Regions from separate parts of the Limosilactobacillus allomucosae genome, predicted to be linked through region 2. Evidence: riboswitches for the same ligand, from Rfam matches in the RefSeq annotation. Region 2 holds a riboswitch; the other holds the start of a gene.
What was found. A riboswitch is a leader RNA that binds a small molecule or an ion and turns the genes downstream of it on or off. The one in region 2 is predicted to bind thiamine pyrophosphate.

Region 1 (16,002 bases), 830 kb from region 2:
GGGCTTTTGACGGTCTGGCATAACGCTGTTTTTTTAAAATGGAAAATTTTTTGAAATATTCAAATTCTTAATTTTTTTAATTTATAGCATGGTTTGATTTATTTTATTAAGAAAAAGTTAGTGAATAGCCGTGTTTGAAAAAGCAAAGTGAGATTGTGGAAGAGCTGTGAATATAAGCAAGGTTGACAAGTTTGGACGATTCAAATAGCATAAAAATTACTCTAATCGTTCTATAATGATTGATTTAATAATTTTAAGTCACTGATAAAAAGGGGGGATGTTCAGTGACCAGTTATCAGATTATACCAGTTGGTGATCAAGCGCTGGCGATTGAGTTTGCCAATCGGATTGACCCAGTCGTTAATCGTCATCTGCAGCAGATTGGTCGACGAATTCTAAAACAGCATCTTTCGGCGGTTAAAACGATTATTCCAGCCTATCGGACGCTGGCCGTGGCGTTTGACGGCAGCCAGATCAGTTTTGCTGAACTGAAACAGCAGCTGCAGCCCTTGATTGAAGAATCGATGAACGCACCGCTGCCGCCATCCAAGACCTGGCTGATCCCAGTCTGCTATGGCGGCGAGTATGGTCCGGATCTAAAAGACGTGGCGCGCTTTGCCAGTCTAAGCACGGCTGAAGTCATTAAAGAGCATACCGCCCAGTCTTATCTGATCTACTTTTTGGGCTTTTTACCCGGCTTTGCCTACATGGGCAGCGTCGACCAAAAGATTGCCATGCCTCGTCTAGAACAGCCACGCCTGGAGATTCCGGCGGGCAGCGTTGGGATTGCTGGCGAGCAGACCGGTTTTTATCCAGTGGCTTCACCAGGCGGCTGGCGCATTATTGGGCAGACGCCGCTCAAGCTTTATGACGAAAAAAATCCAGCCAGCTTTTATCATGCCGGGGACAGTGTTCGGTTCTTTGCCGTTGACGAAGAAGAGTTTCAAAGGATCCAGCTGGCTGATCGGCTTGGCAAGTATCAAGTAAAGGCGGTGACATCAGATGCCGATGATTAACGTGATCGAACCAGGCCTACAGACCACCGTTCAGGACCTGGGCCGGCCAATGCATCAGATCAATGGCTTTCCGGCTTCGGGAGCGATGGATCAGCAGGCGCTGCAGGTTGGCAATTTATTGGTAGGCAATTCGCCATACGCGGCCGCATTAGAGTTCTCGCTGACTGGGCCTACGCTGCGTTTCATGGCCACAACGTTCATTGCCTTAACGGGAGCCGAGTTTCATGCTCAGCTCAACGATCAGCCAGTCAAAGGATATCGCTGCCTGCAGGTACATACGGGAGACGTTTTAAAAATCGGTCCTGCCGTTAAAGGACGAATTGGCTATCTGGCAGTAGCAGGTGGTCTGCATCTGCCACTGGTGCTGGACAGCCGCTCGACCACGCTGCGTTTAAAGCTGGGTGGCTTGAACGGTCGGGCACTGCTCAGCGGTGATCGTCTGCCAATCGAAGCCAAGCCCACTTTGGTCAGCTACTATCATCGTCATGCACCATTGCCTGAATTACCAGATCTAGAACAGCCGATTAAGATTCGCGTCTTAAAGGGACCACAGTGGGATAAGTTTGCTGAAGAAGATCAGCAGCGCTTTTTATCAGGCACGTATACGGTAACCAACCAGTCTGATCGCATGGGCTATCGTTTAAAAGGCGACGTTATGGAAACTAAACAGGAAAGCATGCTCTCATCGGCAACGGTAATGGGGGGCATACAGGTGCCGGCAAATGGCGAACCGATTGTCTTAATGGCTGATCGTCAGACAACTGGCGGCTATCCATTGCTGGCGGTTGTCGCCACGGTAGATCTGGCCAAGCTGGTACAGTGTCGCCCCAAGCAGCGGATTGAATTTGAACTGATTGAATTGGATGCCGCACAGGAACTGCTTAGACAGCAGCAGGCAGCCTTAAAAGAACTGCATCGTCGCATCAAAAAGGCACGCTATCAAATGCCATATGGAATTACGCGGGAAGCCAGCCAGCGGATTCAACGACTTTTTAAGGAGTGATTGATTTGGATACCAAGAATATTGAAGAACTCATCAAGCTGCTCAAGGAAAATGATTTGACCGAACTTGAGTATGAAAAAGGCGATGAACGAATTTGCGTCAAGCGCTCAGCCAGTGAATCGTTTACTCAGCCAGTCAGCGTTGCCCCGCAGCATGGCAATCCCAGTCATCATATCATGGCCCCTAAAGAAGTCGTTACCAGCAGCAATACGATCAACGCGCCAACGATTGGGGTCTTCTACACGGCTAAGTCGCCGCAGGATCCGCCATACGTCAAGCCAGGCGATCATATCAAGCAGGGCGATGTCGTCGGGGTGATCGAAGCCATGAAAGTCTTTACCAATGTGGTTGCTGACCGTGACGGCATCGTTGAAAAGGTTTTGGTAAACAATGAAGAGGGGGTTGAATATGACCAGCCGCTTATTCAAATTAAATAATTCCGTCAGCAAATGGCCCTTTCATAAAGTGCTGGTAGCCAATCGAGGCGAGATCGCGGTTCGGATCATTCGTACCTGTCGAGTATTGGGACTGGCGACGGTGGCCGTTTATTCAGAGACTGACGCCAAGTCGCTGGCAGTTCAGCTCGCTGATCAAGCCGTCTGTATCGGACCCGATAACGTCAATGCCAGCTACCTCAACATTGCCGCCATTATCTCCGCGGCTCAGTTAACCGGTGCTGACGCGATTCATCCGGGATATGGCTTTTTGTCGGAAAGTCCCGATTTTGCAGACGCCTGCTTGAAAAATGGCATCAAGCTGATTGGTCCAAGCGGCGATGTGATGCGGCTGCTGGGGGACAAGGAACAGGCGCGCATGACGGTTGCCAAAGCCGGCTTGCCAGTCGTTAAAGGCAGCAGCACGACGATTGATAGTCTAGCTGAAGCGTTGCAAGAGGCCCAGGAGATTGGCTATCCGATTATGGTTAAGGCCAGTGCGGGTGGTGGCGGCAAGGGCATGCGGATCGTTAATTCACCGGATGAGATGGCTGCCAAGTTTACGGTCGCTCAAGATGAAGCCAAGGCCGCGTTTGGCAGCGGTCAGATGTATCTGGAGCAGTATCTGGCCAACCCGCGGCATATCGAGGTGCAGATTGCTGCCGATCGTTATGGCAATGCGATTGCGCTGGGTGAACGGGACTGTACGATTCAAGCACGCCATCAAAAAGTCATGGAAGAAGCTCCGGCCGTGGTAGTGCCCGCGCGGATTCGTGATGAGATGCTGCGGCGCTCGGCTGATGCAGTTGCGCAATTGAATTATGAAGGCGTGGGCACGATTGAGTTTTTATATAATCATGACGGCTCTTACTACTTCATGGAGATGAACACCCGCATTCAAGTTGAGCATCCGATTACCGAAATGATTACCGATGTTGATTTGGTTGAGCTGCAGCTGCGATTGGCGGCTGGTGCTGAATTAGAACCGCAATTGGTTGCCACGCATGGCTTTGCCCTTGAATGCCGCATCAATGCCTTGACGCCGGGCAGAATCACCGGACTGCATCTGCCAGGTGGTCAGGGCGTCCGGGTTGATACGGCAATCTATCAAGGCTATGTCGTCCCAAACAGCTATGATGGCATGATCGCTAAAATCATCGTTTATGGCGATCGTCGGCAGCGAGTCTTGCAGCAGATGCAGGCAGTGATTGATGAAACGGTGATTACCGGAATTCAAACCAACCTCGGACTGTTGGCTCAGATTCTAAAAGAGCCATCGTTCCAACGCTTAACGGCAACGGTCAACTGGCTTGATGATCTGCAGAAAAAAAGCAATGACAAATGAATGAGAACGATTCAAGAAAGGAGCAGCAAAATGAGAGTTGATTTAAACAGTGATCTGGGTGAAAGCTTTGGTCATTATGTCCTGGGAAATGATGATCAGATTCTGCCGCTGATTACCTCGGCTAACGTTGCCTGTGGCTATCATGCCGGTGATCCAAACGTCATGGCCAAAACGGTGGCAGTTGCTGAACAAAACGGTGTGGCAATTGGGGCTCATCCCAGCTATCCAGATCGCGTGGGTTTTGGGCGCCGCAGAATGGACATGCAGCTGGAAAACGTGGAGAACATGATTACCTATCAGGTCGCGGCACTGCAGGGATTCGTCAAGGGACACCGACTGCATCACGTTAAGCCGCATGGGGCGCTCTATAACGCGGCAGCCAAGGATCTGCCATTGGCGCTTGCAATCTGTCGTGGCATCAAGCGGGTGGATCCGGAATTGCCAATCTATGGTCTGGCCGGCAGTCAATTGATCGTGGCTGCGCGTGAGGTCGGTCTGCCCTATGCCAGCGAGGTGTTTGCCGACCGTGCCTACCAGGCTGATGGGACGCTGGTGCCCCGAGTCAAGCCGCATTCAGTGCTCCATGATCCGCAGGCAGTCGCTGAGCGTGCGGTTGGCATGATAAAAGAGCATGCCGTAACCGCGATTACTGGCGAGCGGGTTGAGCTTGAAGTCGATACGATCTGTGTTCACGGCGACAATGAGGAGGCATTGGCAATCGTCCGCGCACTGCGATCGGCGCTTAAGGACGCAGCAATTGCAATCGCGCCTTTTGACCCGCGCCATGCTTGATACGCTGGTTGATGATTGATAGTTAATTTAGCAGCTAACGGTTATTACATAAGAGAGGAAGATGTCTATGCAAAAGCACAATAAGAATGGCGCATCTGAGCTGCCGGTTTCTCATGACAAAAAACTGCGCGCGGCTGCGATCGGCGGGGCTTTCTTAATGGCCATGTCGGCAGTCGGTCCCGGCTTTTTGACCCAAACAGCTACCTTTACTGGTCAATTAGGCGCTGACTTTGGTTTTGCCATTTTGATCTGTATTTTAGTTGATATTGTCGTGCAGCTGAACATCTGGCGTATTATCGTCGTTGCCGGCAAGCGCGCGCAAGTGGTTGCTAACGAGGTCTTTCCGGGCTTGGGGTATCTGCTGAGTGCGCTGGTGGCGATTGGCGGCTTGTTCTTCAATATTGGCAACGTCGGCGGGGCTGGCTTAGGGCTCAATGTTTTGTTTGGCATCTCGCCGCAAGCCGGGGCCGTGTTGATTGGTATCTTTTCAATTATTGTCTTGGTAATTAAAGATGCTCTTAAAGCCGTTGATCGCACGGTTCAGGTGTTGGCGGCCATCATTGTTCTGGTTTTGATCTACATTCTGTGCGTTATGAAGGTGCCTTACCAAACCGCGGTCGTTCATACGTTTAAGCCAACCCACATTGACTTTTACTCGATTTTGACGATCGTTGGCGGAACCGTTGGAGGCTACATTTCATTTGCCGGTGGTCACCGTCTGTTGGCGGGCGGTGCCAGTGGTCAAAAAGACATCAAGTACGTTAATGAAGGTGCCTTGACGGGGATTGGGCTGGCATCAATCGTGCGGGTAATGCTCTTTTTGGCTGGTCTGGCAGTGGTAACGGCTGGCTACAAGCTTGATCCGGCCAACCCCGCGGCTTCGATTTTTAAATACGCGGCCGGTAATTTTGGCTACAAGTTCTTTGGCCTGGTCCTGATCGCGGCCGGCCTGTCTTCTGTCTTAGGCTCAACGTTTACTTCGGTCTCATTTCTGGACTATGCCGTCAGCAAGAAGGGCAATGCCAAGTTTGATCAGTTCCGCAGCTGGATTACGATCGGCTTTATCGTTTTTGCCACGGCGATCTTCTATTTCATCGGTCAGCCGGCCAAGGTACTGGTTGTGGTTGGCGCGCTGAACGGCTTTATCCTGCCAATCGCCTTGGGTATTCTGCTGGTTGCCGCGCACAGGTCCAAGATCATGGGGAGCGATTATCATCATCCGGCTTGGCTGACTTGGACGGGCTGGATCGTGGTTGCTTTTATGGCCTACTCCAGCATTGCCGCGGTTATGAAGCTGCTTTAAGACAATTTATGGCTGATGTGCTTAACCGTGCATCAGTCTTTTTATGCCCCAAAAAGTATAACGTTGTACATCTTTTAAACACTGGTTTGGAAACGATTGCTAAAACGTTACGAAACATGTTATGATGGAACGGTAGGATATCAGATGGTTTATTTTCAAGGAGGGGATAACAATGAAGAAAACTCGCATGATGATGTTTAGTCTGGTCCTGTTTGGTCTGCTGCTGGTGGCGGTACCCGCGAAGGCAGCCAGCATCGATGCTACGGAAAGCACTGCTTCAGCGTTATCCTCTTTAGCCAGTCTGCCAGTCGCGACGGCCGTTGATGATGGCTGGGCCGTTTTAGGAGCATTGGTGGTTGCTTTGCCAGGTGCATTCTATTTTGGCAAGAAAACCGACGAGAAGAATCGTCAAAATGCCAAATCAGGCCAACCAGACCAGCTGCTGCTTAACTATCGCGGTCAACAAGGCACGGTTGAGCAAATGAGCGGCAAGCAGGGACTCTTTGGCCATATCGTTGGCGTTCGTCACCTGGTATTATATGAAGGCCGCGATTTTGAAGAGCTGGAAAACGATTTTCACGAAGCGGTCGATGAATACCTAGCTAAATATTAAAAACCGAGCACGGTCGCAAAAAGCGGCGGTGCTCTTTTATTACGTTGATTATTAGAGTATAATGAGAAAATGTTATCAATTTATAGGGAGTGGCATTTTGGCAAAGCGAGAATCAATCTATACCAAAGACGTGATTTTAGTCATGATTGCGTCTTTTTGCTTTATGTTCAGCAACATGTACTGTAATCCGCTGATTAATGGCTATGCGCAAAAACTGGGAGCCAGCAGCACGTTTGCCGGTGTGATCGCAGGGATGATGAGTCTGGTGGCAATGTTTCTCAGACCAATTGCCGGTAATCTGACGGACCGAATCTCAAAGTATCGGCTGGCTTCTTGGGGCGGCCTGCTGAGCTTTATTGGTGTGACTGGCTATATTTTCGTACCCAACAGTGGCCTGCTGATGTTGTTTCGCTTGATCAACGGGACGGGGTACGTTTTGTGCACCGTCTGCATGACGACTTGGCTGGCCAGCTTGGTGCCATTGTCGCATGTTGGCGAGGCGATGGGACTGTATGGAATCATGAATGCACTGGCAATGGCGTTTGCCCCGGCAGTCTCCATTAATCTGTATCACGTAATCGGCTACCGGCCTGCCATTATCGTCTCGGCCGCGGCGGCGCTTTTGGTTGCAGTGATCGTTCAGTTTGTGAGTGATCGTTCCGTGCCGGTAAAGAAACTGCGCTCAAATGGGTCCGGCCGAATCAAGATCATTCAAAAAAGCGCGCTGCCAGTTGCGGCCATGACGGCTCTGTTTGCAATTCCTTACTTTGCCACGCAGGCTGATATCGTGACCTATGTTGAGCAGCGTCACTTATCGGTTGCCGTGGGCGCGTACTTTATGATCTATGCGGCCGTTTTGCTGGTAATCCGGCTTTGTCTGCGTACTAAATTCGACACGGTTCGTTTCGGCAAATGGCTGATCGTCAGTTTATTGGCCAATGTTTTTTATTTGATCATGCTGTCAATTATGAAAACCAATTGGGAAATGGCTTTGGCGGCCGCTGGCATGGCAATGGGATATGGCATCATCTACTCAGTCTGTCAGTCAACGGCCCTGATGCTGGCGCCACAAGGAGAACAGGGACTGGCCAGTTCAACGTTTTTTCTGGGCGTTGACATTGGGATGACGCTGGGACCGGTTCTAGGGGGCTTGATTGACCAGTATCTGCCGCTTAAAGCTTTTTACCCGGTCATGCTGATCATCGTGCCAATCATTTTCTTGATCTATTTGGGAGACCGCAAAGAGTTAAACAGCGCGGTCGCAAAACATTAAAAAAACGCTGGGTTGTCAGATGCAATCCAGCGTTTTAAATATCTGTTGCTTAATTATCAGCCAGGTCGGCCCAGGTCTGGTGAGTATAAGCCATTTGCCAAAAGCCCAGCTCATAGCTGCTGCTGCGCAAAAAGGCCGTCATCATCTGTTGCTTGACGGTTTCACTGCTGTTGGCGGCCAGTTCGTTGACTAAGCCGATCAGCTGTTGAGTACTGGTATCAAAACCGACTGTCTGATAGCTGTCAAAAAATGCTTGGTAGACGGGAACGGGACTGGTCTGATCTTTCCAGTAGTCGGCAATCTCATCATAAAGCCAGTAGCAGGGCAAAAGAGCGGTCACGGCAGCAGCGGGATCAACGTTCAGCTGATGTTCCATATGGGTAATGTAAGCGTAGTTGTTAGGAGCGATGGGAGCTTGCTGAATCTCTGCTGGACTGAGCTTGAGCTGTTGCAGCATTGGACTGCGCTGAATGTCTTCTCCGGAACCGTTGGCCAGCTTTAAGAGCAGCGCGCCCTGTGATTGAGGAAGCAGGGCGGCGGTTTTTTCGTGCAGCTTTTCAAACGCGGTCAGGTATTTGGTATCCTGCGTCAGATAATAGCGAAAGGTTGCCAATGGCAGTTTGCCGCTGGCCAGTTCAGTGATAAATGGATGGTGAATGCTTTTTTGCCAGAGTGGTGCAGCTGCTTGATGCAGTTTTTCAGAAAATTTAGTGGTTTTTGCGTCGTTCATAAAAATTTCACCTGGTTGATCTAGTATAAAGAATTGATATGCTGAACGGTTTTTTGAATGTCAGCACTTTGCAGAATCATCGAGATCATTGAAAGACCAGCGACTCCGGCAGCAAGCGTCTTAGCCATGTTGGCTTCGGTAATGCCGCCAATGGCCACGATTGGATGGGTGCTTAGCGTGACCAGCTCATGCAGTTTTTCAAGTCCCATCGCTGGATCAGCATCATTTTTTGAGTTGGTTGGAAAAATCGGACCACTGCCAACATAGGCCACCGGCAGCTGATTAGCATGCTCGATCTGTGCTGGCTGATTGCATGAATAGCCGACAAACATAGTATCCCCAACCGCGGCTAAGACCTGTTCGACACGCTGATCCTTTTGACCAACGTGGATGCCGTCAGCGTTGATTGCCTGGGCCAATTCAACGTCATCATCAACGATCAGCGGAATATGATGCTGATCGGCAAGTCTGCGCAGCTTCAGTCCCAGCTGCACGCGCTGTTCTTGGTTGAGCTGGCTGGTACCTTTTTCGCGATACTGAAAGGCGGTAATGCCGCTGTCCATTGCGATTGATACGTCATTTAGAAACTGTTTTGGATCATGATTGACGTCTTGGGTGCCGCCAACCAGATAGCAGTGAAGCATTTCTTCTCTAAATTGCATACGGACCTCCTAGACTGCCCAGTGATTCAAAGGACCGTGCCCGTGCCCAACCTGGATGCCATCGCGAATCGTGGCTTCCACGTATGCCTTGCCGATACGAATCGCGTTCTCCATCGACACGCCCTTAGCCAGCTCGGCAGTAATGCAGGCAGAGATCGTATCACCAGTACCGTGCGTGCGTTTGGTGTCGATCCGGGGCGAGCTCATCCAAAAACTTGATCCATCAGCCAGCAATACAAAGTCACTGGCCTGTTTTTGATCATTAAAATGACCGCCCTTAACCAAGACGTTCTTGGCGCCTAAAGCCTGCAGCCGCTGTCCAGCTTCTTTCATATCGGCGTTGTTCTTGATCGTCATTTCAGCCAGTGCCTCTGCTTCCGGCAGGTTGGGCGTTACCAGATCGGCGAGGGGAAGCAGCTTGGTCCTGACCGTGCTGATTGCCTCATCGGTCAACAGATGCGCGCCGCCTTTGGCAATCATGACTGGATCAACTATCAATGGTCCAAAGTCGTATTGTCTAAGATTGGCGACGACGGTTTCAACGGTTTCAGTGTCAGCCAGCATGCCCGTTTTGCAGGCCCGGATCTTTAAATCGGCGTTTAAGGAGGCAAACTGCTCATCAATGATTTTTTTTGGCAGCGGCATGGCGTCTTGAACCCCCAGCGTGTTTTGTGCCGTAATGGCCACTAAAACAGTCGTGGCAAAAACATGCCGCATCTGCATGGTTTTTAGATCTGCCTGCATGCCCGCGCCGCCACCTGAATCAGAGCCAGCAATCGAAAGGGCTTGTGGAAATTCATTGATCATCTTCAGTCTTCTTTCTGTAATTCGGTTTGCCAGGCTGCAATCAATTGATCATCGGCTTGGTAAAGATTGTCCAAAAACATGTTATACCAGCGGCTTGGCATCTGGGTCTTTTTAGCCGCGGCCTGGCCGGCTAAGGCAAATACCTTGCAAGCCGTGGCGGCCGCTTCCAAGACACTGCCGCCCAAACCGATAAAGGCCGCGATAATACTGGAAAGCATGTCGCCAGTTCCCACGTGAACGGCAAATAGCGGCGAGCCAAACGGAACCTTGATGACTTTTTGACCATCAGTGATGATATCTACGGCTCCAGTCATTGCAACAACGGTTTGGTATTTTTGAGCACATTTCTGCGCGATGGCGGTCAGATCACCATCACCAGATCCCGCATCGATGCCGTGGCTTTGCCAGTCAATCCCGGCTAACGCAGCAATCTCGCCGGCATTGCCGCGGATGCAGGCAAAGTGATACTTGCTCAAAAGCTCGTTGGCGACCTGAGTACGGTAGGCGCTGCCGGCACAGGCCACCGGGTCAAAAACGGCTGGGACCTCTAAAAACTGCGCGGCATCCATAACCGCCAGCATCTCTTCTCTTTGTGCGGCTTCAACGGTTCCCAGATTAATCGTAACGGCCTGGGCAATCTTGACCATGTCTTCGGCTTCTTCGGGCGCCTTGGACATGATTGGCGAAGCGCCTAAAACGTTTAAACCATTGGCAACATCAGCGGGCGTAACCATGTTGGCAACCGTTAAGACGACCGGATTTTGTTTGCGCAGCTGTGCAATCAGACTCATTTGAATTCCTCCTTTGATTGGCTGAAATAAAAAATCCGCGAACTCGTTAAAACGCTCGCGGATCTGGTTGATTCCAATTCAAAAAGAAGAAGCACTTTCCTTCGCAAGCATCGACTTAACAGGTTCAAAGAGTTTACGCGTCACTGCGCGCGTCTCAGTCCAGAACATGGACTCCCCTAGTGCGGAAAAATATTCAACTTAGTTTTTAGTATAGCAGAAAATTCAAATTTAGAAAGGTTTAATTAATTCAATGGGACGCGATGATCAATTTCAATCAATAAAGTCGTTAGCCATACGATTTTATCTTTGAAAACTTATCAAGCAGTCAATTCAGTGATAGATTTATTATAATTATATTAAAAAGGGGGGATGGACATGCCAAATCATCAAGCGGGCAAAATCAGCTTTGCCTCGGTGTTTTTATTCGGGATCAACAGCATGGTCGGGTCCGGCATCTTTTTATTGCCTGGCGTGCTGTTTCAGGATGCCGGCAACTGGAGCCTGGCCTTGATTCTGCTGGCGGCATTGGCAGTCTTGGCAATGGCCTATTGTTATGCCGAGATGGCGCATCACTTTTCGGGGAATGGCGCGGGCTGGTATTATACCTACAAAGAGTTTGGCCGATTTTGGGGCTTTGAGATCGGGCTGTTTACCTGGCTGCAGGGCGCCGCGGCTATTGCTACCGAGATCGCGGCTTTTTTACGCGGGCTGCGACCATGGCTGCCGCGATTAAGCGAGATTACGGTCTATCGCTGGGCTGGACTGGGAATGATTCTGATTTTATTGACGATCCGGCTGCTGGGTAAAAAGGCATCAACTTGGGCCAATAACTTTTCAACGGTCTTGAAGCTGGCAGTTTTGGGATTGTTTGTCGTGCTGGGGATTTTTTACGTCAAGCCGGGCAACTTTAATGCTGCGGTTCATAATTCGATTGATGACTTTGATCATGCGTTTATGCTGATCTTCTTTATGTTTCCAGGATTTTCTTTTTTGCCGGTACAGGCATCGTCCATTCACAATTCCAAAAAGAACCTGCCAAAGCTTTTGATTGGCGTGGTCATTAGCGTTGCCGTCATCTATATGGTTACCATGAGCGTGGCAATCGGGATGCTTGGCAATCGAATCGACAACGCAGACGCACCGCTGGCTTGGGCGTTTGGTCAGCAGTTTGGCAAGCTGGGCGAGGCCGTGATTATGATCGGCATGTTAGGATCGATTGCCGGCGTTGCGATCTCAATGTTTTACAGTACGCCATACGTGGTTTCGTCGCTGGCTAATGAAAAAGCGCTGCTGCCCAGGTTTATCGGCATCAAATCACAAAATGGCGTTCCATACGTTGCCACGCTTTTGACGGCTGGCATTGTTTTGATTTTGGTAATGGCGGGGGATTATCTGGCGCTGATTCCCTGCAGCATCATGATTGCCGTTGTTCAGTACGCATTCGTGGCGATGGCAACCATCAAGCTTGAATTTGCGGACTTAAAACGGCGGCATGCACAAGGCAAGATTGACCATATTGACATTTATGAAATGGTGCTGGCCGTGATAGCATTGCTGTGCTGTTTGTTTTTGGCCCGTTTTGTAACTCCTTTGGCAATCGAGATCACGGCTGGCATCGCATTGATCGGCGTGGTCAGTTATCTGGGACAGCTGATTAAGCGGCCGCCAGCTGAAAATTAATCAAAGACAGCGCTTTCTATCCGCGTTATAATCGGATTAGATGAATTTAGAAGCGGAGGGATTTTTAATGACGGAAATCAATTCATACGTCGATTTAAAATGGCTGCCGATCATTGAAAAGTTTCGCCATGAAGCCAAAATAAATGACGATGCGCGTGATGCCGGGTTGAATCCGTACCCAGAAAACGTTGATCGCTTTGACAATATTCGCTATGGTGATCATGGTGATGACAACCTGCTCGATTTGTATCGGCCGCATCGCTATCAAGGAAAACTGCCGGTGATCGTACACGTGCATGGCGGCGGTTTTGTCTATGGTAACAAAGAAACCTATCAATTTTATGGATTGGCGATGGCGCGGATGGGTTTTGCCTTTATCAACTTTAACTATCGCAAGGCACCAGAAGTTGAATACCCAAGCGAGCTGCGGGAAACCAACCAAGTCTTTCACTGGCTGGTGCAGCACGCCGAGAAGTATGACCTGGATCTCAACAACGTCTTCATTGCTGGCGACAGTGCCGGCGCGCAGATGGCAGAACAATATCTGGTGATGTATACCAATCCAGAATATGCACAGCTGCTGGAAATGCAGATGCCGGATTTAAACCTAAAAGCTGGTCTGCTCAACTGCGGCTGCTACTTTTTGGAACGGCAGCTGGCTCAGCCAAGCGTTCTGGATGCCTATTTTACAGGACATGCCCGTTCGCTGCATCCACATGATCTGAAAGTAGAAGACTATATTACCAAGGACTTTTTGCCGGTCTTTATTATGACTGCCAACCAAGACTTTCTGCATGATACGGCCGTCCGCTTTGATCAGTATCTGCTTGATCGAAAAATTCCGCATGAGTTTAGAAGCTATGGCGATTCTCAACACCCCCGCGGTCATGTTTTCCATGTCAACCAAAAGGATCCCGAAATCGCGGCCCGCTGCAATGCTGATGAGATCGATTTTTTGCGACGCTTTATCGATTAGTGGCGAATGTTTATGTAAAAATCGGTGAAGAAATGCCTAATGTTGAAATGAAATCTTCGGCTCAAAACTTGGGTCGGGGATTTTTTGATGTTTGCTGCGGGTGGCTAATTAACCTATAATGAAAAATAGTCTATCAATGGGGGAATGAGTATGGATCGTCAGCCAGACATGCGAGACTGGTCGTTTGCCAAGCGGGCGTTAGCTGAGATTCAGCAGGCCAAGCGCAAAAAATGGTACAGCTTTTGGGTGCAAGTTGAGCTGCCAGACGGCAAAAAGCACTGGTATCAATTGCCCAAAGACGTTCAGTATGCAATGCGGCAGCACGAAAAAAAGCATCGTCAAGACTGGTTTTTGATCATTAAAGGCGCTTTGATCAACGTACCGGTTTCAGCATATGATGAACAGGGCGATGTTGAGCTAAAGACTGGCGTGATTCGTCGAGCCGAGCGCCGCCATCAGCATACGTCTGATCCAGCTCAGATCTCACGCAGTCAATTTGTCCAGCCGCGCTACAGCTGGTGGGGCATCAGCAATCAAAAAGAAATGATCGTCTATCTGCAGCATGACCATAATCAAGGTAATCGTGAACAAATCAAACGAGATGTCAAAATCATCAACCGCAACTGGCAAAGAGCACGCTGGCAGGCGCCTTGCCGCTTGATGCTCAAGTATAGTCTGGCGGTCAGCTGCCTGGTGATGCTGTGCAGCTGGTCGATCATGCGCGGGCTGCTGTTGGCTGGCGGACTGATCGGGCTGATCTTTTCGCTTTGGCTGGACTGGTATCTCAGACCAGCCGCTTAGCTGACTTTCAAAAAGCAGCAGATGGCTTGTTATCATGCTCGCTAAAATCGTTTAAAATAGCAAATGACGCTGGATCAGCTTGACCCAGCGTCATTTTTTAGGATTGAATCGTGATTTTGAGACTATTTATAGTTATTCAGCGCATTTTGCAGCTCGGTTTTAATCTGGTCAACCAGGGCAGTCGGTTCCAAGATCTTAACCTGTGAACCGGCACTGAGCAGCCAGATCAAGGCGCCTTGAATGTTGGCCACGTGGGTTTCAATGACGACGTTTTCCTCATCGGCAGCCAGCTGATCAAAGTCAAACGACTCTTGTTTTCTGGCGTCATAGATCGGTGCAGCAAGGTCATTTTCATGATAGACCTTGGCTGCATAGGGAAATTTGTCGAGTGATGGCTCGATGATGCGGCGTGCACAGCGGAACACGATTTTTTCGACCGTCCCGTTGATGCTGCCAAACATGTTGGCCAGACTGTTGATGTTGGCGCTGCGGCTGGTTTCAATGGCATCGGGATCACAGTCGATCGGCAGGCTGGTTAAACTGGCCTGTTGAATGCGATCGATCCGGTAGTTGCGAATGTTGTTAGCTTTTTCCGGCACGTTGTATAAAATTGCGCGCAGATAAAAATAGTGATCGTTAAAGTCGATGCTTAACGGATCCAGTTCGCGCTGAGCAATCTGACCATGTGCGTCTTGGTAGACGATTTTCAAGACGTGCTGATCCGACAGGGCATGGCAGATCGTTTCAAAGGTATTGACGTCAACCAGTGATTGGACGGGCTGGTACTCGTCACGACTGGGTTTTAAAAGCACCTTGAAAAGCTCATCTTTATTGACGACCTTAAATGGAGCCATTAATCCCTTGATGACCGCGGAAAGGTCGGCTTTGCTGAAGGCGCGGCTGGCAATGATGATCTTGGCGATAATCAAGGTGCGGCGGAAATCGATCGTCTTTGGTGCCGTGTTTAACCGAAAAATCCGATCATGATCATTGAACGACTGGACGGTGATCTCCATTGGTGCCAGCCATTGCTTGATTTTATTGAAGTTCTTGTTGATGGCATCTGATTTGACATTGGCCACGGCTTCGATCTCGCTGCTGGTTACCATCCCTTCCGTCAGCAGCTTGATCAGCATGAAGCGTGCAGCTTGTCCCTTGGTGTCGGCCATTGAAAACTCCCCCTTTTTAAAATACGATTATACCAAATAAAAATTCAATGGTTAGTCGACTGATCATGGATATGGAAATTGATTAAAATCATATTAACAAGCACTAATAGTCGTTTTAAACCAGTCATCACTTATTCGGTCTCAGCAGCTTAGCGGTTCATTAGCGGCTGTTTGACTGGCAAAAGCAGCATTGCCGATATCTAGACTCTTTGCTGAAATCATTTCCGCACATGACGGTACAATTTATTTTAGTAAATCAAAAACGTTTATTTTAATTTAAATTAAAAAATATATTGACATTCTAATTTAATTATCATAAACTAACACCATTAAATCTTGACCAGGCTTAAAACAGAAAGGAGCCGTTTAAAATGGAATTTCAATTCAATGTTCAATTTAATCAGCAAACGGCTCTCAAAAAACAAGCCCTGCTGATGCTGTCAATCAAGGACCCGATTATTATTCAGTGCTGACTGAAAATAATTTGGCCCTTCTTTAGCTTGGCTGAGGGCCTCAAATGAAGCTCTCATTCAAAGCGAATGGGAGCTTTTGTTTTGCCGGATGAAGATTTTGACCAATGCGACATAAGATACATGAAAGAGGGAAT
Region 2 (16,002 bases):
CAATGTCGTGCTTATATTTCATCTCGTGTTCCAGGCTGGCCCAGGAATCCATTGCAATCGTACGCAGCTGGATTTCGACAAAATAATGACCGGGTGTCTGGCCATCAATGTCCTGATATGGCGTCACAGCGTCTAAAATCAAGTGATAGCTGCGGTAGCCGTTTGGTTTGGCATTGGCGATGTAGTCTTTTTCCTTGACGATGGTGCACCAGTCGGCATCACGCAAAAGATCGATGCAGCGGTAGACGTCATCGATGAAGTTGCAGACCACACGAATGCCAACCGCGTCGCGACATTTGCGCAAGGCTGACTCGGGTGTTGCTGGGTAGCCTTTGCGCTGGCATTTTTCAGTCATGCTGTCGTTGGCCTTAACCCGACCAATCAAGTGCTCATACAGCTTGGGATGACCGCTGGCAACCTGGGCGCTGCTTAACTGTTTGATCCGATCGAGCACGTCGTTTAAAATCAGTGGCAGATTGTCGGCGCACGGACCGTAGATTTCCATTTCCATCATTCCTCAATTCTATAAAACGTATTGCTGATAATAATTAATGTTAACGCAAAATCGGTCTTAACTTAAGAAATAAGACTGAAGAATAATTAAAATAAAGCTTAAGAAATTATTCGCTTAGCCTCAGTCAGTTTGCATCGACTGAGGCTTGATTAACGATTGCCAGTTCGGATATTAAGCGTTTGCTGGGTTGATAGCCGGCTGATTTTAAATATATTGTCCGTAAATATGGTATAAGAATTCTAATTTAATGAAATATGTTAGGCAAACCAGGGCATAAAATCATCTTGAGGATTGACCTTGTTCGGTTTTACCCGTAAAATAGCCTTTAGATTTAAAAACAATGATCTTTTACAAAAGGAGTGGAAACTAAGTGGCTAACGTCAATCTTGATGCATTCGACAAGATCCTCGTGCTCGACTTCGGTAGTCAGTACAACCAGCTGATTACGCGCCGGATTCGTGACTTTGGCATCTATTCCGAATTGCTCTCCCACAAGCTGAGCGCTGAAGAAATCAAAGAAATGCATCCCAAAGGCATCATTTTCTCTGGGGGTCCCAACAGTGTCTACGCAAAGGACGCCTTTAAGGTCGATCCAGAAATCTACAAGCTGGGGATTCCAATTTTGGGGATCTGCTACGGCATGCAGCTGATGTCTTATGACCTGGGCGGCAAAGTCGAACCAGCCGACGATTCTGAATATGGCCGAGCTGATATTGAAGTTACCGATGACAACGCGGTAATGTTTAAAGGCCTGCCAAAGAAGCAGTACGTCTGGATGAGCCATGGCGATCGCGTCGTTGAGGCACCAGAAGGCTTTAAGGTCGTTGCTACCAGCAAGAACTGCCCAATCTCAGCCATTGCCAACGACGAAAAGAAGCTTTACGGCATTCAGTTCCATGCCGAGGTCCGCAACAGTCAGTATGGTCTGGATATTCTGAAGAAGTTTGCCTTTGACGTTTGCGGGGCAAAAGCGAACTGGTCAATGGACGACTTTATCGACATGCAGGTTGAAAGCATCCGTAAAGAAGTCGGCGACAAAAAGGTTATCCTGGGTCTTTCCGGCGGGGTTGACTCCAGCGTTACGGCCGTTTTGATCCACAAGGCAATTGGCGATCAATTAACCTGCATCTTTGTTGATCACGGCCTGCTGCGCAAGAACGAGGCTGATGAGGTAATGAACGCCTTGAGCCGCGACCTGGGCGTTAAGATCGTCAAGGTTGATGCAGCTGATCGTTTCTTGGGCAAGCTGAAAGGCGTTTCCGATCCAGAACAAAAGCGGAAGATCATTGGCAAGGAATTCGTGGAAGTCTTTAACGAAGAAGCCAAGAAGATGAAGGATGCCGAATACCTGGCTCAAGGTACGCTCTACACCGACGTTATCGAATCTGGGACCGACACGGCACAAACCATCAAGTCGCACCATAATGTCGGCGGCCTGCCAAAGAAGCTCGGTTTTAAGCTGATCGAACCATTGCGCAGCCTGTTTAAGGATGAGACTCGTGAACTGGGTGAAAAGCTTGGTATTCCGCATGATCTGGTTTGGCGTCAGCCATTCCCAGGTCCTGGTCTGGGGATTCGGGTCTTGGGCGAGATCACGCCTGAAAAGCTGGAAATCGTGCGGGAAAGTGACGCGATCCTGCGTGAAGAAATCAAGAAGGCCGGTCTGGATGAAGAAATCTGGCAATACTTTACGGTGCTGCCTGGCATTCGTTCCGTCGGCGTAATGGGTGACGGTCGGACCTACGACTACGCGGTTGGTATCCGAGCCGTAACCAGTATCGATGGGATGACGGCTGACTTTGCCAAGATTCCATGGGATGTCTTGCAAAAGATTTCGGTGCGCATCGTAAATGAGGTTGATCACGTTAACCGGATTCTTTACGATGTCACGAGTAAGCCGCCTTCGACAATTGAATGGGAATAGGGATTGATTAAAGAGAAAGGCTGATATAACGGTATTTCTGGTAACCAATCCCAACCAAAATCAAAGCCCCGTGATTCACTAAAACGTGGATCATGGGGCTTTTTCTGTTGATGTTTTCTGTTGACTTTTTAGGCGGGGCAGAAAGAACGATTCCAAAATTATGGATAAGATCTTATAGCCAGCTCGTCTTTTGAAACGAAATGATCATTAGTTTGGTGATGGCGATGATTAAAAACCATCCTGAGCGCCCAAGCCAGCCAGCTCAACAGTGAAATTACGATTATGAAATTGAGCCATAATGGAGCAGCATAGCTTAAATAGGCAGTGTTTTGCCCCGGCTGCTGAATGACTGTCGGTGAGCCAACCAAAGAACGCTTAAAACGGGTCAGCTTTTTACCGTTGACGATCAGCCGCGATTGACGATAGGTAACGATTGGCAGCTGAATTCTGCAGCTTTTATCAGCCTGCCAAGTCAGTTTTAAGCGCCCGTGACTGACGGCTTGGATCTTGATACTTGATTTTTGGTCGACGACTGAAGCGCCATAGCTGTAAGCGGCCTGCATAGCGTCAACGTTGGCTTTGGCAGTGGCCAGATAGTCGGGAACGCGTTTTTGCAGCTGTTTCAAAAATGTTTGGTAGTTGCTGGTATGCATGGCTTTTAAGACGTTTTGCCGGTCCTTTTGACTGTTGTTTTTACCGATCGATGTGGTTTTGCTGGTTAAAACGCGCGGCATAAAACCAATCTGTGCTTTCTGATTGATGGACAGGCCGACTTGAGCCAGGCAGACCAGCCAGATGACGCTTACAACACCAATCCCCAGCCAATGTGGGTTAAAGAAGCGTTTTTTAATCGGCCGGCTGCTGAGCGACTTAAAAGATCTTGCCAAGCCGACGATGAGCAACGGATAGGCCAGCATCATCAAGCGAACTGGAAACTGCAGCAGGCGGCTGACCATGGGAAAATGGCTGACGATGATTGACCAGCAAAAGAAACGCGAGCTGATCCAAAAAAAGATGGCACCCAGCAAGGTAGCGGTCAGATTTAAGCGGTCATGACGCCAGTTCAAGATTGCCAATAGCACCTGCATAATCAGCACACCTAATAAAAAGACGGTAATCGTAGTATGAGTATTGTTTAATGGATCAAGACGCAGCGTGTTCTTTACGATGTCAAAGTCAGCCGGCATGGCCAGATGGTTGGTGAGACTCAGATAGATCAGCGGAATCAGCGTATTGGCCGTTAAAACGCTGGTTGTCAAGACTGCCTTAACGGTATCGAGCAGCATTTGTGTTTTGCTGTTGGCGATTTTTAAAGCGTACAGCCAGGCAGGAATCAGAATTAACATGAACAAAAGCGCACTCAGCAAATGGATCTCAATAGTCAGACTCATCAATAGAGCCAGTTTTTTCCAGTGAATTGGACGTCTGGCATCAGTGATCATTTCAAACGTGAGCATCAGCAGATAAGGCATCAGCATTGCTCCTAAGGCAGTGGTATTGTTTCCAATCTGCCAGCGTGGCATCCAGCCCACCGTCAGATAAAAGCTGGCCATCATTGCCGCGATGATGGGCCGGATTTTGAGGCGTTTCAGCAGCTGGTACATGCCTAAACCGCCAATTAGATAGACGATGGTGCTAGAGATAATCTGGTATTGATACCAGCTGTGTGCCAACAGCAGCAGGACACCGTTTAGATAGGCAAACAGCGGACCGTAAACGACATTGACGATTCGACCGCTCTGGTTAAAGCCATAGATCGACTGAAACCAGCTGAAGTTTAGATGTTTCAGCTGTGAATAGGTCTCATAAAAACGGTTATAGTGAAAAACGCTGTCGGCACCGATAATTCCATGCCCAGTAATCATTTGGCCAGTCAGCAGCAGGCCGATTGTCAGGATGATCAAGCCGGCTGCACGATTGTTTTTTAAGATGGTTTTAAAATTCATATTGTTTCTCGTTCCAATTGATTTAATCAGCAATTATAGCTGGAAATTTTGAAACAAATGCGAACGTTGTCGGGCTTTTCGATTAACTTTGACTTAAACTGCCTAACCAAAGACGTTGGCTGGTTATGCTAAAATGGTTTTAGATTTTTAAGGACAGGTAGATAAAAATGCATAACTTAATTTTTCTGGATGACCTAAATGGCGCGGATTTGGATCCATACGTACGGTTGAATGAAGCCCAGCTGTTTCACGCGCTGGAGCCTGACCCGGGACTTTTTATCGCAGAAAGTCCTAAGGTAATCGAACGGGCCCTGCGCGCTGGCTATCAACCGGTTTCGCTTTTAGTAGAAGAAAAGGCCTTGACGCGTGATTTAGCAGATCTGGATCATGAAATGGCGGCTAATCAGACCAGCGGCTTAGGGCAGACGCCAATTTACGTTGCCAATAGCGAACTGCTTCGTCAGCTGCCGGGCTATAATCTTTTGCGGGGCGCACTGGCAGCGATGCATCGCGTCAAGCGTCTGGAGCTGGCTGATTTTTTAGCGACCATGCCGGCTGAGCATCCCCGTATTGCCGTCCTTGAGAGCGTAGTCAATCCAGCCAATATTGGTGCGATTTTCCGGTCAGCAGCGGCTTTGGGCATTGATGGCGTCATCGTGACCAGCGACTCGGCAGATCCTTTTTATCGCCGGTCTTCGCGCGTGGCAATGGGAACCGTTTTTCAAGTGCCTTGGACCTATGTTGATGCCAAAACCTGGCAGCATGCTGGTATTGATCTGCTTCATCAGGCCGGATATCAGACGGCGGCCATGGCATTGCGGCATAATACCATCAGCATTGACGATCCTAAGCTGACTGCCGTGGATCGTCTGGCGATTATCATGGGTTCGGAAGGTCCGGGGCTAAAGGAGACAACGATCGAGCAAAGCGATTTTACGATCAAGATTCCAATGGCTCCAGGAGTCGATTCTTTAAACGTTGCGGCCGCCTCAGCCCTGGCATTTTGGGAACTGGGCAATCGGATTGCCGAATAGCGACAGTATTCAAAAAAACGTCCATTCATGTTTTGAGAATGGGCGTTTTGAGTTTACAGGTCAATAATTTGATAGTCGAATCCTTGAGCTTTGATGAATTTCATCAGATCGGCCGCTGAAAGAAAGATCGTATGCGTATTGATGTTGGGATGGAACGTTAATGGAATGTTTTCATCCAGCATGTCTTGATCAAAGTAGATCTGAATGTTGTGAGCCGTGTTGTTCATAATGCCAAATGGCGAAACGATGCCGGCCTCAAGTCCCAGCTGCTCTTCGATGTCACTGTCATGAGCCATTGAGATGCGCTTAGTGCCGGTAAGCTCTTGAAACTCTTTAAAGTCCATGCGCTTGGCATCGTCCATGATCACCAGGTAGAAGTTTTTCTTTTTATCCTTTAGAAACATCGATTTGGTGCGGACGCCGATTTTACCAGCGATATAGGCATCGGCTTCTTCAGTGGTCTTAGCGGCGGGATGGTCCACCATTTCGTATTTGATGTCCAGTTTTTGCAGCTCGTCAAGCAGTTCTTGGTAGGCAATTGCAGAACCTTTAGTCATTGTTAACAATCCTTTCAGTAATCGCTTTCTTTATTATGCTATATGTTACATCAATTTTGACAGAATTTGAATTGTGTCAGATTATTTGAACGGTTCCGCGATTCTGTCAATCTTCGTTGGGAAAATTTCGTTAGGATATAGTCAATAAATAAATTAGGAAGTGAGTTTGAATGACTGAATTTTCAATTACGACAACGATCAACGGCCAGATCTATACTGAAGAACAGCTGGAACGCTTGAAGTACGAACGGGCACTGCACGTTTTGCATGAGTTCAAACGATTAGGCGTTGACTTGAAAGATGAGGATGGAAAAGTATATTCTGATACGGATCTAAACTGGCTGGAACCGCAAAAGGCAATGCGTCTGCTTGAAAAAACGCATTATGCAATAGGAAGCGAGCAGACGATGAAGATCATGAAGCCGGTATTTGAAGATTCTGCCAAACGCTGGCATGAATTTAATCAGCGGCCGATTGAAGAACAGGGCTGCTGGCTGGGAGTGACACATTTTGACATTAAGGGCTTAACCATGCCGCAGGTTCAAAAGGCTATGGCAACAATGCAGAATGGAATGACGCCGTTTAAGATTATGCCTGAACATTATGGCGTGGCAGGCGAGATTGCTACTGGCCAGACGATTATGGAGACTTTTGGCTGTTTTGGCGAACCGGTCTGCACGCACGGGATAGGTTCACAAACGATTCCTGCTTATACTCGAGCAAAGCGGCACGAAGACTATCCGCTGGTACTGGCTGGAGAGGTCCATCTGGCTGATAATAATGAAAATATTCATGTGGGTGCTATTCACGAGTTTAAACCAAATTCAGAGGGCCTAGAGATGATCTCAACGTTCTTCTGCCCCAAGGATGCTCCGCAGGCAATTGCCAAGGGACATACGATTCACTTTGCATTAGAGGTTGGCGGCATGATGAAACTGGCAGCCGGTGTAAAGTAGCATCAGTATCAAAAGCAGTTAAATAAACGGATTTTACAAGGAATGCAGATAAGCGAAAAGCTGAAATCAGTCCGGCAAGGCTGACTTCAGCTTTTTTTGACATCTTCTTTTTGTGAAAGAACCATTATCTGTTGGATAAAGCGGCGCAGAAAATCGGCCAGTTCGTCGATTGAGATTGCGTCGGGATGATAGATCCACCAGTGAATGATACTCATCCGAGCGCCGTTAGTAGCCTCGTTAAGCAGTGCGAGCTCGATTGAATTATTAGGGTGTGTCAGTGCATGCTCGTATTCCTGTGCCATTGGCAGAAAAAAGCGTCCCAGCTGATATTGAAAATAAGGATCGCCATTTGGTCCCATCAGTAGCTTAAGGGTAGGAAAATGCTGCTGAATATGAGTTAGTTTCACTATAAGCAGATCGTGGATTTTCTGTGAATCGGCCAGATTGCCAATTGGAACAGTCATCTGCGGAAGTTCGTTGAATAAGCTGTTTTCAACGTCTGAAAGTAAATCGTATATCGAATCATAATAGGTGTAGAAAGTTCCGCGACTGATGCCGGCAGCTTTAGCTAATTGGCTGACTTTTATCTGATCGTAGCGCGTTGATTTCAACATTTGCAAAAAGGCTGTCTGAATTTTTTGTTCAGTAGTAACTTTAGCCATGGCTTACTCCCTTCTAATCATTTCATCTTGATGTCATATTAATTCAGCTGGCGTTCTCGGTGCAATAAAAAACGCTGTCAATATTGGATTGACAGCTGTTTTTTAGTTTAGATGATTATAGATGAATCTCAGCGACTAGTCAGCCAGCTTACCGACTACTTGCAGCTTGCCTAAGACGCTTTCGCCATGAGGAGCATGAGCAATGGCCGCGGTGGCATCAGTGCCGGCCGTAACGCCATGGTGCTTGCCGCCTTGCCATGCTGACACTTCAGTTACGTCATAGACCGTGCCCTTAACGGCAACATAGGCTGGCTGACCGTTTTGACCATTGAACTGCTTTAATTCGGCTAAGGTAAATGTTTTTTCCATTTGCTGATTCCTCCTTAATGAGAAAACGATTGTAGCTTGATAACTGAATTGTACAAGAGAACATGGAAAAAAGCCAAATAACTGCCCCTAAATAAATATTAAATTTTGGCAAAGCGACTGATTGGCTGCCAGGCGGCTTTTAAGATCACCCAGGCCAACAGGCCGCCAACGATGGCACTGACTGCAAAGCTGGGGACGAATAAGAAAAGCGATCCTTTAGCACCCATCAGCAAAGCAGCGATTGGATAGGAAACCAGCGCGCCAATCAAACCCGTGCCGATCAATTCGCCCAAAGCTGCCAGCCATATCTTGCCAAACCGCTTAAACATCCAGCCGCTCAGCCAGGCGCCAAAGATGCTGCCAGGATAGGCCAAAAGCGTCCCCGTGCCTAAAAGATTGCGCACGGTTGAGGTCAAAAGCGCCTGCACGACTGCCCATTCCGGTCCCAAGACCACGCCAGCAACAATATTGATCAGACTTTGCGTTGGTGCGCATTTGGCCACGCCGATGGGAAATGAGAACATGCTGCCGCCACAAACGGCCAGTGCCGATAACACAGCGGTCAGCACCAGCTGATAGGTCCGTTTTTTCATAAGGTTCCTCCTAAAAAACTTTTTAAAATCGTCTCAAACCAATAAAAAAACTCTTTCCCAGTGCCGAGAAAGAGTGCTTAATCATTAATCAAAAGAACGTGACGATGCGGCCACGCCAAATTAAGCTGTCTCCCTCCGCTAGTACTAACTAGATCAGGTTATGTGGGTATTTCTCAGCCAAATCAATGGCACCCCAGACAGAGTCATTTTATTTCAACTACTATTTAACCACTGCAGCACCAGGGTTGACAAGTGGCGATGGCACTGCATTCATTGGTCGATAGATAAAGTATTTAAGTAATTTTTGAAATAAGGATTGCCTTTTAAGAAAAATTTGGTATTATCTAGTTAATCACTTAAGTAACTAACTAAAACATCTGTTGCTTTTGGTACTTTTGTCGCATTGAAATGGATTTTTGAGAAGTAGAAATTGGGGAAGATTATGCAAAAAATAAAACATTGGGTAAAAAATCACCGCAAGACAACGATCGGCACGGCAATCGTTTTGGTTTTGCTGATTGGGATGGGGATCATCAATAAAATCAAGCAGAATAAGGCCGCGCAGTCTTCACGCTATGTCGTTGCCAAGGTTGCCAAAACAACGCCTTTGACGCTGACCGGGACCGTTGCCGCCCAACAGCAGCAGGTCTTGAGTCTGCCATCTGGCAAGGTGCAGTCGATCGGGGTTGCCAACGGACAAAAGGTCAGTGAGGGTGATCCTTTGGTAACGACCTACAGCGAGAGTGCCAATGAAGAACTGACCGATGCCAAGCAGGAACTGGCCAAGGCACAGCGCAACGTAACGGCACAGCAAAACAATGTCAGTGCGGCGCAAAAGGATGCGGCTGCGCAAAGCGAGGATGGCACGGCTTCTGGATCGGCCAGCAGCGTTGCCCAGGCCCAAGCCAGTCTGGCCGATGCGCAAAGCGACGTTACGGCAGCTCAAAACAAGGTCAACACGCTGAGTCAAAAGGTCACCCAGACTTTAACGGCACCATTTGACGGTACGGTTACGGTTGACGATACCAAGCAGGATGCACCGGTAATCACGATCTACTCCAACGATCTGAAGTTTAAGAGCAAGGTATCAGAATATAACTACAGTAAGCTTAAAACCGGTCAGGAGATTCACGTGCGGGCACTGGCAACGGGCAAACAGGCCGATACGACGATCAGCTACCTGGCCACGGTGCCGACCACGAACTCGCAAAGCAATGGTGCCAGCTACGAGGTTGACGCCGACTTGAGCAGTGAAGACTTTATGGATGGGCAGACGGTCAAGGCTTCAGTTGCGCAAAACCAGCTGCGGATTCCAAAGTCCAGCGTTAAAAATGGGCAGGTCTACGTCGTTAAAAACGGTAAGGCCAAGGCAGTTGCCGTTAGCGGTAAGCGGGTCAACGAATACTTTGAAGTCAAAAGCGGCGTCAAGGCTGGTCAGCAGATCGTCACCAACCCAGACAGCAAGCTGCATAACGGGACCAAGGTGAGCGCTGATGACAATGATTAGACTGGAACACGTCAACAAGTACTATGGTCAGGGTGCGACTCGATTTCACGTGCTGCATGATATCAATCTGCAGGTTGATGCCGGTGAACTGATGGCGATTATCGGGGAATCAGGGTCTGGCAAGTCGACCTTGATCAATATCATCGGTTTTTTGGATGATGATTTTGAAGGAAACTATTTTTACAATGACCAGGCGATCCATGATTATACGCGGGCGGATTTTGCCAAGCTGCGCAACCAGCACGTGGGGTTTGTCTTTCAAAACTTTAAGCTGATTCGCGACATCAGTATTGCCGAAAACGTTATTCTGCCCTTGCTGTACGCGGGAGTAGGTCGGCGGCAGGCCAAAAAGACAGCGGCCCGGGTTTTGAGTCGCGTTGGTCTAGGGGGGTATGATGACAAACTGCCCACTGAGCTTTCGGGTGGACAGCAGCAGCGGGTCTCAATCGCGCGCGCCATCATTGCCAATCCTGATTTCTTGATTGCCGATGAGCCAACGGGGGCTTTGGACACGAAAACCAGTCAGGAAATCATGGACCTGTTTAAGCAGCTCAATCAGACTCAGCATACGACCATCATCATGGTGACGCATGATCCACGGGTTGCCGAGCAGTGCGAGCGCGTTGTCAAGATCATTGATGGCCGAATTGTCGACGATCGAAAGGTGGGAGCAAATTGAGAAATGCCGAACTCTTGCGCAGTGCTCTGCAATCGCTAAGAGCCAACCCCAAGCGCAGTTTTCTGACGACGATTGGGATTACGATTGGGATCGCGGCGGTAATTACGATTTTGGCACTGGGAAATGGGGTCAAAAAAAGGCTCAGCGACGAGTTTAATACGACTCAAAACGGTGAGCAGTATACCTATCTTTACTTTACGCCCAACGATTCGCAGTCGGCTGCTTCCGGATTTACCGAAACGGACTTAAACGCGATTGAGGAACGATTTGGCGCCAAGGTGAAAAAAGCCGCGATCTCGCATGAAACCAACAATGCTTCCGTCTCGCCGCTGGTTGGCAATGAGCGGGTCAACAACGCCACGATCTCACTGCTTAAGCGGCCGACCAGCAAAATTTCCATTATAGCGGGCCGCAATCTTACGACCAATGAGCTTTTGACTGAAGAACCGGTTATTCTGATGAAAGAGTCGCTGGCCAAAAAGCAGTATCAGACGGTTCAAAATGCAGTCGGCACTTCAGTTTCGATTGGAGATCACGACTATCGCGTGGTCGGGGTGTATCGCTCACAGACCAATACCTATAATGACAACAAGTACGGCGCAGATCTGATTGGCGGCACCAAGCTGTTTTATTCGGGAACCACGGCGACAACCGGCTATGGCATTAAGCTGACGTTTTATCAAGGCGCCAATGCCGGTAAGGTTACCAAAAAGATCAAGAAGTACATGGAAAAGAAGGGAACCAGCGCGCATGATGGTACCTACATGGCAGTCGATGCCGGTGCGGAACTGACCAAAGTCAACAACATGATCACCGGTTTGACGGCCTTTATCAGTGCCATTGCGGGGATCTCGCTGTTTATTGCCGGGATTGGGGTCATGAACATGATGTACATCTCGGTTTCTGAGCGAACGCAGGAAATCGGGATTCGGCTGGCAGTTGGGGCCGCGCCTAAAAACGTGATGGCCCAGTTCTTGTTAGAAGCCATCGTCTTAACGGTCGGCGGCGGGTTGCTGGGCTTTGTCATCGGCTGGCTGCTGGCGGGCATAATCAGTAATTTCATGCCTTACCACATTCATGCCGTCGTAACCTTGAATTCGTTCCTGCTGGCATTTGGGGTCTCAGCTTCAGTCGGGATCATCTTTGGGATCTTGCCGGCTAAACAGGCTGCCAACAAGAACCTGATCGAAATCCTGCGCTAGTCAATCTTTATTGAAAAGCGGCAGTTTAAAGAAACCATTAAAGGCACGTTGTCAAGCTTGGACTTGAACAGCGTGCCTTTTTGGTTTGTGCCTGTAAAATTAATTTTCCTGACGATGGTAGTTGCCAAGCAGCCGCAGTGAGGTCGTGTAGTTTTTCAGTTCGGCCAAAGCTTCGGTAATCCGCGGGTCAGCCAGATTGCCATCCAGGTCAACATAGAAATAGTATTCCCATGGGTTGCCCAGCAAAGGCCGCGATTCGATCCGAACCATGTTGATAGCATGCTCTTTAATGACGCGCATGACTTCATAGAGCGTGCCGACCTCATTTTTCAAGGTAAAGATCAATGAAATCCGATCAGCATCCGGCAAGATTTCAGGTGCACGGCCAAAAATGATAAAACGCGTGTGATTAGACTTATCGTTTTCGATGCTGGGTGCTAAGACGTCCAGATTATATAATTTGGCTGCTTCAGTCGAGGCAATCGCGCCAACTGCCGGATCCTGTCTTTCAGCGGCCATTTTAGCTGCCAGTGCCGTATTGAGGCATTCTTTACCTTGAATCTGGTGCGTGGCTAAAAACTGGCTGGTCTGCAAAAGGCCCTGGGGATGCGAATAGACTTCCTTGATGTCATTAAGCTTGGCGCCTTTAACGCCCAATAGGTTTTGGGCAATGTAGATGGACTGCTCGCCAACGATGAAGAAATGATACTTGTTGATCAAATCGTAGTTGTCATTGATGGCGCCGGTTGAGGAATTTTCCATTGGGACGACGCCATAGTCGATTGCGCCGTTTTGCAGTGCCAAAAAAACGTCTTCAAACTTAGGATAGTTGCGACTTTCAACCTGGCCAAACCATTGATGCATGGCCTGAGAAGAGAATGATCCCGGGACGCCTTGATAGCCAACGGTAACCCCGGTTCGCTGCGGTTGTGCAATCATAGATAATTCCTCCGTAATCTAAAAAATTTCTTCTAATCTTAGCTGATTGTCTAAATTATGACAACCATTACCGGATTAGTTAGTGGTGCTTGTTTGGGAACATGCTAAAATAGACGGGTCGATAAAAGGAGATTTTTATGAAGATTATCATTGCTCCGGCTCGGAATATGAAAGCTGATCCGGATTCATTGCCGATTCAAGGCTTACCGCAGTTTTTGCCGCAAACGGAAACGATTTTAGATTATCTGCGCAGTTTAAGCTATGACCAGCTCCATCATCTTTGGTGGGACTGCAGCGAAAAAATTGCCATTCCCAACTATCAATGGGTGCAGCAGATGGATCTTTACCATCAGCTGACCCCGGCGCTGCTGGCATTTACCGGCCTGCAGTACCAGCGGATGGCTCCGGGAGTTTTTGATGAGGCAGCACTTGGCTACGTTCAAGACCACTTGCGCATCTTGTCAGGCTTTTATGGCTTATTGAGGCCGTTTGACGGGATCGTTTCCTATCGCTTGGGTATGGGTGATCGAGCCAAGGTTGCCGGGACCAGGAATCTATATGAGTTTTGGGGCAGCAGACTGGCCGATGAGCTTTATGCACAAGACGAGCTGGTTTTGAATCTGGCGTCCAAGGAATATGCCAAAGCAGTCATTCCGTATGTCAAGGGCAAGCGTCAACTGGTCAGCTGCACGTTTGTCAAAGCAGAGCATGGCCGCTTCAAGACTCAAGCCACTCGGGCCAAGATCGCGCGGGGCAACCTGGTACGCTATCTGGCTGAGCGGCAGGCTGATGATCTGGCAGTCGTAAAGCAGTTTGATCTTGGCTATCATTATGATGAGCAGGCATCGACGAATGATAATTTGGTTTTTGTAGCAGATTAGGATGGGAAGAGAGAATTGAGAACAGAGAAGTCAAGTGACAGTCGCGCGCTGGCAATTGCAACGATTGTCATGGGAATTATTGCCGGAGCCAGTTCCGGTTTGTTAAGCATTGTTTTGGACGCAACGGAAAGAGTATTTTTTCATTTTACCGAAACCAACGCGATTCCGGTCGCATTTTCAGCCACGCCCTTAAACCGGCTGCTGGCACCGATTATTGGGGCTTTGATCGTATCAGTCGTCTGGTACTTTATGCAGCTGCACTACCGACCAGTTAAATTGGGCAAGGCCGTTGATGGCGAAAAAATGCCAATGGGGGCCACGATCATGCACGTTACGGCCCAGGTGTTCTATGTCGGGACTGGGGGATCCATCGGTCGGGAACTGGCCCCAAGAGAAGCCGGCGCAATGTGGGCCCAGTCATGGATCCAATTGGGTGATCAGATTGGCTGGCTTAAGCTGGCTCCAGAAGACCGCCGCCTGCTGATTGCCGCGGCAGCCGGGGCCGGTTTTGCCGGTGTCTACATTGCACCGATTACAGGAGCGATGTTTTGCCTGGAGATTCTCTATAAAAAGATTGATAAAAAAGCCGTGATCGTCAGTCTGACCATGGCTGCGATTGCAACGATGGTCGGTGCAATCGTCAAAGGCTGGCAGCCGTATTATCTGGTGGCGTCACGTCAGTTTTCGTTGCGCTTGATTCCCTTTGTAGTGATCGTGGCACCGCTGATGGGCTTTTTGGGTACCTGGTATAAACGGTTGATTGGCCGCGCCAGTGCACTGCGCGTGAAGGATCGGCGAATTTTTGTCACGATGCCGCTGGCTGGGGCGCTGACGGGTGCCGTTGCCTGGTTTTTCCCAGAAATCATGGGTAATGGCCGGGGCGTGGCCCAGATGGCAATCAACGTGACCAGTGTTTCTCATTCGGCAGTTGCTTTACTGCTGTTCGGCTTTTTTGCCAAAGGGCTGGTTACTTTGGCAACGATCAGCGGTGGCGGCTATGGCGGGACACTGACGCCATCGATTGCCATGGGTTCGTCTTTAGGCGTGCTGTTAGGGATGATTTTTATTCAGGCAATTCCTGGCGAACCGTTGATGCAGTTTGCCGTCTTAGGGGCAGCCTTTTTCTTGGCAGCTACTCAGCAGGCACCTTTAATGGCAATGTTTATGCTGTTTGAAGTCTGCCATTTGAATTTTTCGGCGCTTTTGCCATTGGGGATGGGCGTGGCACTAAGCATGGCGATCTCCAGCTGGATGCAGGCTAAAAAAGCATAAAAAAGAAAGGACAGTGCTGATGAAGTTTAAGCGAGTGGATGCGCCGCTGATCCTTGTGGTAATCGCGCTGGCAGCGATTTTATCGATTGTTTTGGCCGTTGTCTGGCATCAATGGCTGTTTTGGCTGGTGACGGTTTTATTATTGATCTGTTTGGGGCTGTATTTGAATGCATCATGGCGCGGCAAGGAGCAGATTATTGATGAAGCAATCAAGTATCTGCATCTGTCTTCTGATGCACAGGTACTCGATCTCGGCACTGATCAAGGGAATGTGCTGGTAAAGCTGGCCAAGCACTTGGCGATTCCAGGACATGCAACTGGCGTCGAAATTGGGATCAAATCAGATCAGTCAAATAAGTCACTTGCTCATGCCAAAGCCTGTCTTCAGACCGCTGCGATGGCAGATCGCGCTTCAGTGCAGGCAGCGGATATATTGAATCTGCCATTTAATGATCACCAGTTTGATGGGGTTTTGATTTGGATGACGCTGCACAAGGTCAAACCGACAATCAATCGCGCTCGTGCCGTTCAAGAAGCAGCTCGGACCTTAAAAAGCAACGGTACGCTGGCAATTATTGATTTTAAGCATTTTGATGAGTACCAAAAGATTTTAACGGGGCTGGGCTTTCATGATATTACGGTTCACCAGTGCGGCGTCAACGGCTGGTGGGGTGGTCCATGGCTAAGTACTAAAATCTTATTGGCCAAGCGTTTCTAGCCGCAAGCTGGCAGTTGCGCTGATGATTAAAAATATTGAAAATAAAGCGTTCAGCGGGTTTGAGGAACGATTGTCGCCTGTTGAGCGTTTTTTATGATCTTTTTTAAAATGCCGGTTGTTCTTTGGGAATGAAAAGCTTATCCTTATTCAGTATGCACTCGACAGGGAGGAAAGATTTTGAACAAGAGAACGAAAGGCATTCTGCTGGCCGTTATGGGAGCTTCTTTTTGGGGAACTTCAGGCGTTGCC

Region 1: it holds a riboswitch for thiamine pyrophosphate, as region 2 does, so the genes downstream of both, thiM (hydroxyethylthiazole kinase) here and thiW (energy coupling factor transporter S component ThiW) in region 2, are expected to answer to the same signal.

The regions. Positions count from the first base shown of each region.
Region 1 is NZ_CP154878.1:1,330,690-1,346,691, reverse strand. It holds gene pxpB (5-oxoprolinase subunit PxpB) at 285-1,016, shown strand; gene ABC765_RS06385 (biotin-dependent carboxyltransferase family protein) at 1,003-2,019, shown strand; gene ABC765_RS06380 (biotin/lipoyl-containing protein) at 2,016-2,456, shown strand; gene ABC765_RS06375 (acetyl-CoA carboxylase biotin carboxylase subunit) at 2,428-3,798, shown strand; gene ABC765_RS06370 (5-oxoprolinase subunit PxpA) at 3,829-4,590, shown strand; gene ABC765_RS06365 (NRAMP family divalent metal transporter) at 4,658-5,893, shown strand; gene ABC765_RS06360 (hypothetical protein) at 6,066-6,506, shown strand; gene ABC765_RS06355 (MFS transporter) at 6,604-7,779, shown strand; gene ABC765_RS06350 (TenA family protein) at 7,829-8,509, opposite strand; gene thiE (thiamine phosphate synthase) at 8,530-9,171, opposite strand; gene thiD (bifunctional hydroxymethylpyrimidine kinase/phosphomethylpyrimidine kinase) at 9,181-9,978, opposite strand; gene thiM (hydroxyethylthiazole kinase) at 9,981-10,769, opposite strand; TPP riboswitch at 10,849-10,957, opposite strand; gene ABC765_RS06330 (APC family permease) at 11,145-12,449, shown strand; gene ABC765_RS06325 (alpha/beta hydrolase) at 12,517-13,425, shown strand; gene ABC765_RS06320 (hypothetical protein) at 13,576-14,226, shown strand; gene ABC765_RS06315 (WYL domain-containing protein) at 14,349-15,395, opposite strand.
Region 2 is NZ_CP154878.1:2,157,148-2,173,149, reverse strand. It holds gene ABC765_RS10170 (GTP pyrophosphokinase family protein) at 1-505, opposite strand, end outside; gene guaA (glutamine-hydrolyzing GMP synthase) at 885-2,438, shown strand; gene ABC765_RS10160 (hypothetical protein) at 2,597-4,384, opposite strand; gene ABC765_RS10155 (RNA methyltransferase) at 4,552-5,418, shown strand; gene ABC765_RS10150 (prolyl-tRNA synthetase associated domain-containing protein) at 5,472-5,975, opposite strand; gene ABC765_RS10145 (hypothetical protein) at 6,146-6,931, shown strand; gene ABC765_RS10140 (TetR/AcrR family transcriptional regulator) at 7,018-7,593, opposite strand; gene ABC765_RS10135 (cytochrome b5 domain-containing protein) at 7,729-7,962, opposite strand; gene thiW (energy coupling factor transporter S component ThiW) at 8,061-8,555, opposite strand; TPP riboswitch at 8,669-8,761, opposite strand; gene ABC765_RS10125 (efflux RND transporter periplasmic adaptor subunit) at 8,998-10,062, shown strand; gene ABC765_RS10120 (ABC transporter ATP-binding protein) at 10,055-10,741, shown strand; gene ABC765_RS10115 (ABC transporter permease) at 10,738-11,943, shown strand; gene ABC765_RS10110 (prephenate dehydratase) at 12,043-12,882, opposite strand; gene yaaA (peroxide stress protein YaaA) at 13,020-13,763, shown strand; gene ABC765_RS10100 (chloride channel protein) at 13,833-15,035, shown strand; gene ABC765_RS10095 (methyltransferase domain-containing protein) at 15,055-15,753, shown strand; gene ABC765_RS10090 (EamA family transporter) at 15,931-16,002, shown strand, end outside.